Actinokineospora alba: one gene and its partner. The protein of the gene in region 1 interacts with the protein of each later gene in a pairwise test. Links are inferred from orthologs where the notes say so. Each region holds a gene or a part of one and is shown on either strand. Other genes may lie near its edges. The genes, in order: rlmN and ftsZ.

Region 1 (5,875 bases):
CGGCTGTGAACAGGGTCATCTGGGTGTCGTCGGTGATCCGGCCGATGCCGTCCCGCTCGGGGACCAGCCCAGTGATGCCGCCCGGCCCGAAGACCTCCCGGATCTGGTCGATCGGCTTCGACTCGATCGGCGCGCCCAGGGCGTCGGCCACCGCGCCCGCCAACAGGCTCCCCCGCCACCGGCGGGGATCAACCTGGCCCGCTGTCTCCGACTGGACCGGGTGCGCCGACTGAACAGCGGCAGGTTGCCGATCCTCCGGCTGGACCACGGTCGGCTGCAGGACATCCGGGTCCGCGGCCCCCACCGGGGCGAGGACCGCGAGGTCGGTGTGACTGAGTCTCTGATCGCCCGCCATGCGCCAGTCCCCCTGAAGATCGCCAACGGCCGCCGACTCTAGGGCAGGAGTGCGCGTCGGATTCGCCTTGGGCCACGGCCGAGGGTTGCCGCGCGAAGCAGCCATTCCAGGGGGCCGTAGCGGTGGCGCCGCACCCACCAGGCACTGACGGCCAGCTGCGCGGCATAGAGGGCGATTGTCACGCAGACCACCGCGGGGGCGGGCAGCCTGCCGATCAGCCCGAGGCCGTACCCAAGGAACACCACGCTGAGGACCGCGGACTGGGCGACGTAGTTGGTCAGCGCCAGCCTGCCCGCGGGGGCGAACACGGCAACCGCGCGGGTCTCGCACAGGCGCAGCAGCAAGGCGACGTAGCCGCCGGTGAGCAGCGGGGCGGTGAGCATGCCGACGCCGATCGCGAGGGTTTCGACCGGGCTGCCGGGATGGTAGGTCGCAACGTAGCCATAGAACGCGGCCCCGGTGAGGCCGACCGGCAGGCCCGCACGCAGCAGCCACGACCACAGGGCCCGGTGCCGCTCCGGTTCGGCGAGCACCCGTTCCCTGCCCGCGGCGAAGCCGAGCAGGAACATCGCCAGCGCGCTCGGGGCTTGGACCAGCAGCACGACCACCAGAGTGCCGGGCAGCTGCCGAAGGTGTTCGGCCACAACGGTTTCCGGCGTCCCACGGAACCCGGCGACGGAGTCGGCGACCCTGGTCGACACCGCGGCGGCGTCGACTTGGCTGTGGGTGAACAGGTCCAGTACGCCAAGCAGGGTCCACGCGGTGCCCGCGATGAGCACCAGGCCGATGGCGACGCGCACCGCCCGGGGGGAGGACAGGCCGCGCAGGGCCAGCAGCACCATGCCGAGCACGGCGTAGGCGGTGAGGATGTCGCCGTGGAACAGCAGCACGGCGTGGGCGACGCCGATCGCGGCCAGCCCGAGTTGCCTGCGGATGATCCTGGGCACGAACGCGACGTCCGCGCGGGCCGCCGAGTCGAGCTGGAGGGTGAAGCTGTAGCCGAAGAGGAAGGAGAACAGCAGGTAGAACTTGGTTTCGAACAGGGTCGAGACGATCAGCTGGATGACTGGATGGCCTGCCGGGTCGGCGATCCCGGAGGCGTAGTAGCCGGTGGCGAACGCCCAGACGTTGACGGCCAGGATGCCGAACAGGGCGAAGCCGCGCAGGGCGTCGACCCGCGCGATGCGGTGTGGTGCGGACATCTGCATGCCTCTTTCATAAACCGAGTAGTCGGTCTAATATTGGACGCGATGATCCTCCGCCGTCAACTCCCTGGTTGAATCACGACCGATGCGTACCGTGGACCCGGCCAAGCACGAGGCGCGCCGCCGCCAGATCCTGGCGGCCGCGACGCGGTGTTTCGCGCGCAAGGGTTTCGGTCAGACCCGCACCGCCGACATCTGCGCCGAGGCCGGGATGAGCTCGGGCAATCTGTTCCACTACTTCGAAAGCAAGCATGCGATCTTTGCGGCGATCGTCGAGCAGGACGGGATCGAGACCGACGCCCTGTTCGCCGAGCTGTCCACGATGGACCCGTGGGCGGCACTGACCGCGTTCTTCGACCTACTCGTCGACCTGGCCGACGACGAGTACGCCAAGCTCGCCCTGGAGATCTCCGCCGAGGCCAATCGAGACGAGCGGATCGCGGAGCTGGTCACGGCCAACGACAGGACACTGCGCGCCGGACTGGCCGCGCTGGTCGAGCGGGCCACCGCGGCGGGCCGCATCGAGCCCGGAGTGGACGCCGACACTGCCGCGACCTGGCTGACGGTGTTGGTGGACGGCCTGTTCAACCGGGTCGCGGTGGACCCATCGTTCGCACCGAAGCGCGAGCGCGAGACCCTGCGCCAAGTGGTCGCGAGGGTTCTTCAGGCGAATTAGGCCTGGCGGGTCTTCTAGCCTTCGGCGGCGAGCTGGCCGCAGGCGGCGGCGATTTCCTGGCCGCGGGTGTCACGCACGGTGCAGGCGACTCCGCCCGCGTTGACGCGGCGGACGAACTCGCGCTCGACCGGCTTCGGGGCCGCGTCCCACTTGGAGCCCGGGGTGGGGTTCAAGGGGATCACGTTGACGTGGACCAGCTGGCCCAGGTGCTTGCGCAAGCGCTTCGCCAGCAGGTCGGCGCGCCAGGGCTGGTCGTTGATGTCCTTGATCAGCGCGTATTCGATCGAGACGCGGCGGCCGGAGACGTCGGCGTAGTAGCGGGCCGCTTCCAGCACCTCGTCGACCGACCAGCGGTTGTTCACCGGGACCAGGGTGTCTCGCAGCTCGTCGTCCGGAGTGTGCAGGGACACCGCGAGGCGGACCTGCATCTTCTCGTCCGCCAGCTTGCGGATCGCGGGGGCCAGGCCGACCGTCGACACCGTCACCGACCGGTGCGAGATGCCCAGGCCCTCGGGGGCCGGGTCGCAGATGCGGTGCACGGCCTCGACGACGCGCTTGTAGTTGGCGAGGGGTTCGCCCATGCCCATGAAGACGATGTTGGACAGCCGTCCTGGTCCGCCGGGCAGCTCGCCGTCGCGCATGGCGGCGGCGCCCATGCGGACCTGGTCGACGATCTCCGCGGTCGACAGGTTGCGGGTCAGGCCCGCCTGGCCGGTGGCGCAGAACGGGCAGGCCATGCCGCAGCCCGCCTGGCTGGAGATGCACAGGGTGGCGCGGCCGGGGTAGCGCATGAGAACGCTCTCGATGAGCGTTCCGTCGTGGGCGCGCAGCAGGGTCTTGCGGGTGGTTCCCTCGTCGCAGGTGATCTTGCGGACGACGGTGAACAGGGTGGGCATCAGCTCGCCGACCAGCTTGTCGCGGCTGGTGGCGGGGATGTCGGTCATCGCGTCCGGGTCGACCGTGAGCCTGCCGAAGTAGTGGTTCGCCAGCTGGGTCGCGCGGAACGGCTTCTCCCCCAGCTCGGCCACGGCGGCACGGCGCTCGTCGGGGCTGAGGTCGACCAGGTGCCTCGGCGGAAGACCGCGACGAGGTGCGTCGAAAACAAGAGGGAGGGAAGTCATAACCCGCCCATTGTCTCATGCTGGACAGCCGCGTCCTCCCGACGGCTCGGCGCCCCGATATTCCTCGGTGGGGGCGCCTTGGGCGGCGCCCCCACGAGAAACATCACCAGCCGAGCGGGATCACCTCGGCCGCGGAGGTCCACGGACCCCGGTTGCCCGCCTCACTGAGTGCCCGCAGGCGCACATAGCGGGCCGGGGTGGGCCAGCAGCGGACGGTCTTCGACGTGGCGTCGTCGGCGAAGGTGCCTGCCGACACCGCGCTGCCCCAGGTAGTCCCGTCTGTGCTCGCGTACACCTCGTACCGGCCGATGCGGCCATTGGCGGCGCCGTCCTGGCGGGGCACGTAGGTCAGCCCCGTCAGCGTGCGGGACGTGCCCAGGTCCAGGACGATCTCGTGCGGCAGCGGGTCCGAGCCGCCGCTCCACTTGGTGTGCCAGATCGTGGTGGTCCTGCGGTCGACGGCGTTGGCGGCGGCTCCGTTCTCACCGACCGTCTCCTGGCTGGAGTACGACCGGACGACCGCCGACAGCGAGCCTGAGCCCATCACCGGGTCGCTGGTGGTTTCCGCGCCGGTCTCCATGTGCCCCGCGAAGCGCCGGGTGAAGCCGTCGGTGGTGTCGGCCGTGGCGGTCAGGTCGTACCAGCCGTTCATGCCGTTGCCGGTGCTGAACCAGTCCTCGGCGGTGGCCCCGGGGTTGACGACGTAGGTCCACGGCCCGCCGCCGCGGTTGTTCGTCCGGACGGTGACCACGCATGCCTTCGTGCCCGCGTTGGTCATGGTGAGGTAGACCCGCCCCTCGGCGGGCGAGTAGCGCAGGGTCACCTCCGGGTTGGCGTTGCCCGTGGTGGTCGCGGTGACCCGGTTCCCGGCGAAGCGGCGGATGAAGCCGTTGGGGCCGTGGACGTTCAGGTCGTAGCTGCCTGCCGGGGTGCCCGACTGCCAGTAGTCCGCCAGCGTCTTGCCCGCCTCGACGGTGTAGCGCCATGGTCCGTCGGTGCGGAAAGCGTTTGCGTAGACATAGAAGTGGGCGCCCGCGGTGCCGGTGTTGGCGAAGTCGATCCAGAACCTGTCGGCGGCGACCCGTCCGGAGGCGTTCAGGACGTAGGGCAGTGGCCGCGCGGTGCGCACGCCTGCCTCGTGGATCGGGAACGTCTGCACGGCGGGCGGCGCCGGGTTGGTGCCCTTGGGTCCGGAGGTGAGCACGGGCGCGGGCAACACCGGGTAGGTGGTGTTCGGCGCCGACGTGTCCAGAGTGGACGTCAGGTCACCGCAGACCGCGCGCCGCCACGGGGAGATGTTCGGCTCGTTGATCCCGGTCCACTTCTCCAGGAATCGCACGACCGAAGTGTGGTCGAAGACCTCCGAACACACCTTGCCGCCTCGGCTCCACGGCGAGATGACCATCATCGGCACCCGCATGCCCAGGCCGATCGGCTCGCTGCCGACAAGTTCGTCGGTGGTGGCCACGGTGCTGCGGCCATCGGCGTCGCCGACCGGCGGGGCGGGTGGCGGCATGTGGTCGAAGAACCCGCCTTCCTCGTCGTACATCAGCAGGAAGACCGTCTTGTTCCACACCTCCGGCTTCGACGCGATGGCGTCCAGGGTGCGCTTGACCAGGTCCGCCCCGGTGTTGGGCCCCCAGTACGGGTGCTCGGTCTGGTCCTCCGGCGCGACGATCCAGGACACCGCGGGCAGCTTGCCCGCGTCGATGTCGGCCTTGAATGTCGGCACGAGCTGGTGCGGTCGCACGCGGTGCAGGGCGCGGTCGTAGAGGCTCCGCTCGGCGGCGGTCAGCGTGTTCACGCCCAGAGCGAGGTCGGCGAGCAGCTTCTGCTGGTCGGTCGTCGAGGCCTTGGCCACGGCGTAGTAGAAGAACTCCAGCTTGGTGTATGGGTTGCCGTTGGCGTCCCTGGTCTTCGCCAATGCCTTGCGCCCGACGGCCATGAGGCTGATGAAGTAGTCCAGCGAGTTGTCACCGTAGTTGTCCCACTCCTGGTAGACCTTCCAGGTCTTCCCCGCCGCCTGCAGGCGCTCCGCGTAGGTGGTCCAGGAGTAGCCGATGTGGCTCGCGTTGTTCCAGGAGGCGTTGCCGGTGGCGCGGGTGGTGCCGTTCGGCTCGTACCCGATCTTTCCGGTGAACAGGTACATCCGGTTCGGGTTCGTCGGGCCCATTTCCGAGCAGTGGTAGGCGTCGCAGACGGTGAAGGCGTCGGCCAACTGGTGGTAGAACGGCAGCGCGGAACGGGTGTGGTAGGTCAGCGACAGGTTCCCCTTGTTCGCATACCACTGGTCGTGCCTGCCCTTGTTCCACGCGCCATGGCCGTCACCCCAGTTGTGGTTGACATCGGCCAGGAACTGATCGCCCACCTCGTAGGGCAGCAACTCACCGGTCCCTTTGGGCTGGTAGAAGACCGATTTGCCGTTGGGCAGCCGGATCGCGGCCGGGTCGGCGAATCCGCGCACACCCTTGAGCGTGCCCAGATAGTGGTCGAATGAGCGGTTCTCTTGCATGAAAAT
Region 2 (5,856 bases), 4.2 Mb from region 1 along the record:
CCCAGAGATCACCAACAGGTCGGCGGCGTCCGTCGGCTCCTCGTCGGGCTCGTCCTCGGAGGACGTCTCGGGAACAACAGCGACCGCCTCGGCAGGCGCGACCGACTCGACGACTGGCTCCCGCACGGGCTCGTCGACAGCTTCGTCGACGTACTCCGGCTCGGGCTCGGCCTCCGCGACCGGCTCGGGCTCGGCGGCCTTGCGGCGGCGGTTGCCCAGCCAGTCGTAGACCAACAGGCCCGCGGCGGCGATGCTGATGCCGACCGAGAGCCAAGCCCAGAGGGTGTTGGCCGTTGTCAGAGCCGTGACCAGCAACCCGAGGGCGGCCAGCACCAAGATCAAGACGATGTACAGCACCGTGTGCCCTACTGCCTTGATCGGGACGCCTCATCGCTGAGGCGTCCCGATCAATGGCTCGCTAGGTCAGCCCGCTTCCGCACGCGGACCGAAGGAGTAGCCGCTCTGCTGACCGGCACCGCGTCCGCCTTCGGTCGTCGGGGCCGCGGAACCGCGGTCGCCGAGTTCACGCAGGCTGGACTCGAGGAAGGTCTTCAGACGTGTGCGGTACTCGCGCTCGAAGGTGCGCAGCTCGTCGATCTTCTTCTCCAGCGTGGTGCGTTCCTGCTGCACCGCGCCGATGATCTCGGTGTGCTGCCGCTGGGCATCGCGCTCCAGCGTGGTCGCCTTCTCCCTGGCCTGACGCTCCAGGGTCTCGGCCCGGGTCCGGGCGTCGTTCAGCATGGTCTCCGCACGCGTACGCGCCTCGGTGACCATGGTGTCGGACTTCGCACGCGCATCGGACAGCATCCCGTCGGCTTCGGCTTTCGCCTCGCCGGTGAGCCGGTCGGCCATCTCCTGTGCGAGGCCCAGAACCTTGGCGGCCTGCACGTGGTGATCACCGCCGCCCCCGGGACTGGTCTGCTCCAGCGCACTGGGCGGCGGAACCGGAGTAAGCCGACGCGGCTCCTCGGCCTGACGCGGCGCCACGCTGGGCACGCCACCTCCGGACCGAGCGTCGTCGAGGTCGGCGCGAGCCGACTCCAACTGCGCGTCGAGCTGCTCGACCTGCGCGCGCAGGTCGTTGTTCTCCTCGATCAGGCGGGAGAGCTCCACCTCGACCAAGTCGAGGAAGGCGTCCACCTCGTCCTCGTTGTAGCCCCGCTTGCCGATGGGAGGCTTGCTGAACGCGACGTTGTGCACGTCAGCGGGGGTCAACGACATCTGATCACCTCACGCACTCCAGGGCTGCCATCAACCCAAGTCTCCCCGATCACCCGGGATACGCCAGTTGCATCAGAATGAATACAACCAGCAGCAGCACCATAATCGATAGGTCCAGGCCTACACCCCCGATTCGGACTGTCGGTATCAACCGACGGACCAAACGCACCGGGGGATCGGTCACTGTGTAGATGGTCTCCAGCGCTACCGCAACCCCACCGGCTGGTCGCCACTCGCGTGCGAACGTGCGCACGAGTTCCACGACCACCCTGGCGGTGAGCAGCAGCCAGAAGGCGAACAACACCCAATAAACGGCGAGAAGCACTGGTTCCACAGCTCAACTGTGCCATCACTCAGCTTCGGGTGGCGAACCCGCCCTCCGCCAACCGCCGCTTGTCCTCCGCGGTTGGGTCGGCATTGGGCGGTGAGATCAAGAACACCTTGTTCGTGACCTTGTCGATGGAGCCGCGCAACGCGAACGCGAGCCCGGCCGCGAAGTCGACGAGACGCTTGGCGTCCGCGTCGTCCATCTCGGTCAGGTTCATGATCACGGGGCGGCCGTCGCGGTAGTGCTCACCGATGGTGCGCGCCTCGTTGTAGCTGCTCGGGTGCAGTGTCACGACGCGGCCCATCGGGTACCCACCTGCCTGTACAGCGGGCTCAACCTGTCGCAGCCGGGGAGCCGGGTCGCGACGGGCGTCCATGGCGAGTGCGCCATGGGTTTGCGGTTCGGAGGTCTGACCTGCCCACGCGGGGCGTGGACGGCCTCGGTCGACCGGCTCGAAGTCATCGTCGACGTCGTCGCGGTAGCCCGCGCGAGCGCCGCCGAACCACCGTCGGCGTCCTCCGGCGTACTCGTCGAAGTCGTCGTCGAGGTACTCCGGACGGCGGCCGTAGGGGCGACGGTCGTACTCGTCACCCTCGTAGTCCTCGAGCTCTTCGGCAGGCACCATTCCGAAGTAGGCCTTCAGCTTCTGCAGCGTACTCATGGCGTTCCTCCGCGACTCCCCTTGCGTGGTCCCACATGGCGCACCGTCAAGGGGAGGCTAGCCCGCGTCCCCCTAGCAGAGCAGTTCCGACACGCACGCACGTCGACCCATGGTCCACCGCTTCTTCAAGATCGTTACTCATGCCGCACGACAGCTCACGCGCCGTTGGATACAGCGCCTGTAGCTGGTGTGCCACACCCGCTAGACGTTCGAACGCCCTCGAAGGTTCCATTCCGAGGGGCGCCACAGCCATGATCCCCTTCAGTGCTAATTCACCCGAACGAATTACATGATCCGCAAGGTAATCAAGATCACCCAGGGGGCAGCCGCCGCGCGCGGGGTCGCCGTCGATGCTCGCCTGAAGGAGGACGTCGAGCGGCTCGGGACGATCTTGGGCGGCCTTCGCCAGGGCGTCGGCCAGCCGCGTCGAGTCGACCGACTGCACCTCGTCGGCCCACCGGACCACTGAGCGCATCTTGTTGCGCTGCAGCCGCCCGACCATGTGCCAGCGCGGCTTCGCGGCCGGTCGGAGCTCCCTGAGCTGGTCGAACTTCGAACCGGCCTCTTGATCACGGTTCTCGGCGAGATCAAGCACCCCGAGGTCGGCCAAGATCGCCGCGTCGGTGGCCGGGAAAGTCTTCGTCACAGCGAGAAGCCGCACGTCAGACGGGTTTCGGCCGGCGTTGCGGCAGGCGGCGTCGATCCGCTCGCGCACGTCGGCGAGGTTCGCGGCGATCTCCGCGGCGCGATCCGTCACGGCTCGAGCCAAGTGATCGCGGCCAATCGCCCAGTGGTCCCTTCCCTGCGGTGACTGAACAGCGAACGCTCCTCATTCGTGCACCGCGGGTCGATCCCGATCTTCGCGACACCGGCGTCGGCGAGCTGCCGCCAGAGTCCCGCGCGCAGATCCAGACCGGGGGTGCCCTTGCGGGTGCGGCACGCGCTGCCCGGCAGGTGCTTCTCGACGTCGTTCTGCATCGCCTGCGGCACCTCGTAGCACTCGCCGCATACCGACGGCCCGAGGAGACCCTCGATCCGGGACACGTCGGCACCGGCCTCGCGCATCGCGTCGAGCGCCGCCGGGACGACCCCGACCCGCGCCCCCACGCGACCGGCGTGCACCGCGGCCACGACACCGGCCTGCGCGTCGCCGAGCAGGAGTGGGACGCAGTCGGCGACGAGCGCGATCACCGCGAGACCCGGTTCGGCGGTCACCAGGGCGTCGGTCGCCTCGACCGGCTCCGCCCGCGGACCGTCGACGATCGCGGCGGTCCGCCCGTGGACCTGCTCCATCCAGACGAGCCGGTCCGGGCCCAGCCCGAGCTCACGCGCCAGCCGCTCCCGGTTGGCCGCCACGGCCTCCGGCGCGTCCCCGACGTGGTCGCCGAGGTTGAACGAGTCATACGGCGCGGCGGAAGCCCCGCCATCGCGTGTGGTGACCACCCGACGAATCCGCACCAGAACTCCTCAGTCGACCGTAACGAACACGAACCCCGGCGGGGGAACGCCGGGGTTCGTATGGTGCAGGAGCGGTGCTACCTGCGCATGAATGGGGGTACGTCGACCTCGTCGTCCGGGTCGTCGCCGACCGGGACGGCGCGGCCGGGCAGGGTGCCCTGGGTGCCGCGGACGTTCGGCAGCGGCTGTCCGCCGCCGACCGGCGGCGGGGCCTGGGTGGCCTGCTGCGAGTAGCCCATGCCGTTGCCCGCGGGCGCGGTCGCCTGCGTCTGGTAGCCGTTGCCCTGCTGCGGCGTCTGCTGCTGGTAGCCGGTGTGCTGCTGCTGGGGGGCGGGCTGCTGTTGCTGCTGAGTGGCAGGCGCCGGCCGGTCGGTCGACACCTGACCCGCCTTGGCGGTCGCCGTGGCGCCCGTCGTGGTGCTGCGGGTGCCGAGCGCCGTCGGATCGAGTTTCTTGTGGGTCGGCGCACCCGCGTCAAAACCCGCGGCGATCACCGTGACCCGGACCTCGTCGCCGAGGGAGTCGTCGATGACCGTACCGAAGATGATGTTGGCCTCGGGGTGCGCGGACTCCTGCACCAGCGACGCCGATTCGTTGATCTCGAACAGGCCCAGGTCGGACCCGCCCGCGATGGCGAGCAGGACGCCGTGGGCGCCGTCCATGGACGCCTCCAGCAGCGGCGAGTTGATCGCCTTCTGCGCGGCCTGCACCGCGCGGCCCTCGCCGCGGGCCGAGCCGATGCCCATCAGCGCGCTGCCCGCGCCGGACATGACGCTCTTCACGTCGGCGAAGTCGAGGTTGATCAGACCCGGCGTGGTGATCAGGTCGGTGATGCCCTGGACACCGGAGAGCAGCACCTCGTCGGCGGAGCGGAAGGCGTCCATCAGGCTCACGCCCACGTCGCCGAGCTGCAGCAGCCGGTCGTTGGGGATGACGATGAGCGTGTCGCACTCGTTGCGCAGCTCGGTGATGCCGTCCTCGGCCTGCTTCGCGCGGCGCTTGCCCTCGAAGGAGAACGGCCGGGTGACCACACCGATGGTCAGCGCGCCGAGCTTGCGGGCGATCGATGCCACGACGGGCGCGCCGCCGGTGCCGGTGCCGCCGCCCTCACCCGCGGTGACGAAGACCATGTCGGCCCCCTTGAGGACCTCCTCGATCTCCTCGCGGTGGTCTTCGGCGGCCTTGGTGCCGACCTCTGGGTTGGCACCCGCGCCAAGGCCTCTGGTCAGTTCGCGGCCGATGTCGAGCTTGACGTCGGCGTCGGACATGAGCAGTGCCTGCGCGTCGGTGTTGACGGCGATGAACTCGACGCCCTTGAGGCCGACCTCGATCATGCGGTTGACGGCGTTCACGCCGCCGCCACCGATGCCGACGACCTTTATCACGGCGAGGTAGTTGTGCGGGGGCGTCATCAAAGGCCGCCTTCCTGAATCGTGTCGAGCATGATCGTGTCCGGACGGGAAACCCTCGACCTCAACCAGAGACTGAGAGTTATGTCAACCCCGGACCACGCAAGGAAGGTAGGCACTGGCCGGCCGCCGATCCAGCCGCCACGCCGTAATGCGCGGCGGATGTTCGTCACGGGACGTAAGGAATCCGGTTTATCACTCGCCCGTGGCGCCGTCGAGCTGTTCGCGGATGACGTCGAGGTGCCCGGCATGGCGGGCGGTTTCCTCGATCATGTGCACGATCACCCATCGCACGTTGACTTGTTCGTCCCCGCGGAAGTCCACGACGTCGTCGAGTCCGCGCCTCGCGGTGATCTCACGGCTCGTCGCGCATTGCGCGCGGTAGTCGTCGATCAATTGCGAAAGGCTCAGCTCGGCGGCGATCTCGAACTCGCCGTCCGGATGCTCCTTGCTGTACGGCGCGCGGTCGGGCTGCCCGTCGAGCACCACGTCGAACCAGTAGGCCTCGACCCAGCGAAGGTGCGAGAGCAGCCCGGCGACGGTCATCAGCTCAGAGGGCAGCAGGCTGCGGTGGGCGTCCTCTTCGGACAATCCCGCCGCCTTGGTGACGACAGTGGCGCGGTGATAGTCCAGGAAAGCGGTGAGCTGGGTGGACTCATCCGCCACATACGGCGGATCGATCCGGGTCTCGGTCGAGGTCATGGCCGTGAGTCTGTCGGACAGCACCGACGGTCGACACCGGATTTGCGCCCTCGCGGTCAGGAGATCGTCGGGAAGTC

The links.
Region 2: the proteins of rlmN (region 1) and ftsZ interact in binary tests that used the Escherichia coli proteins (3 or more experiments, as listed by UniProt). The link is inferred for Actinokineospora alba from one-to-one orthologs.

What each region holds. Positions count from the first base shown.
Region 1 is NZ_SNXU01000001.1:26,566-32,440, forward strand. The notes cover bases 1,305-4,260. They hold rlmN (23S rRNA (adenine(2503)-C(2))-methyltransferase RlmN), read right to left. Parts: upstream 3,358-4,260; coding sequence 2,251-3,357; downstream 1,305-2,250. Other genes in these bases: C8E96_RS00140 (DUF418 domain-containing protein), read right to left, coding at 1,305-1,557; C8E96_RS00145 (TetR/AcrR family transcriptional regulator), read left to right, coding at 1,646-2,236; C8E96_RS00155 (phosphocholine-specific phospholipase C), read right to left, coding at 3,461-4,260. Outside these bases: C8E96_RS00135 (ADP-ribosylglycohydrolase family protein), read right to left, coding at 1-355; more of C8E96_RS00140, read right to left, coding at 394-1,304; more of C8E96_RS00155, read right to left, coding at 4,261-5,875.
Region 2 is NZ_SNXU01000001.1:4,254,429-4,260,284, reverse strand. The notes cover bases 2,914-5,850. They hold ftsZ (cell division protein FtsZ), read right to left. Parts: upstream 5,081-5,850; coding sequence 3,746-5,080; downstream 2,914-3,745. Other genes in these bases: C8E96_RS19620 (cell division protein FtsQ/DivIB), read right to left, coding at 5,836-5,850; C8E96_RS19625 (DinB family protein), read right to left, coding at 5,273-5,779; pgeF (peptidoglycan editing factor PgeF), read right to left, coding at 2,964-3,668; C8E96_RS19640 (YggS family pyridoxal phosphate-dependent enzyme), read right to left, coding at 2,914-2,967. Also shown: C8E96_RS19660 (hypothetical protein), read right to left, coding at 1-357; DivIVA-like cell division protein Wag31, read right to left, coding at 424-1,221; C8E96_RS19650 (YggT family protein), read right to left, coding at 1,271-1,546; C8E96_RS19645 (cell division protein SepF), read right to left, coding at 1,575-2,210; more of C8E96_RS19640, read right to left, coding at 2,257-2,913; more of C8E96_RS19620, read right to left, coding at 5,851-5,856. UniProt on the Escherichia coli protein: Essential cell division protein that forms a contractile ring structure (Z ring) at the future cell division site. The regulation of the ring assembly controls the timing and the location of cell division.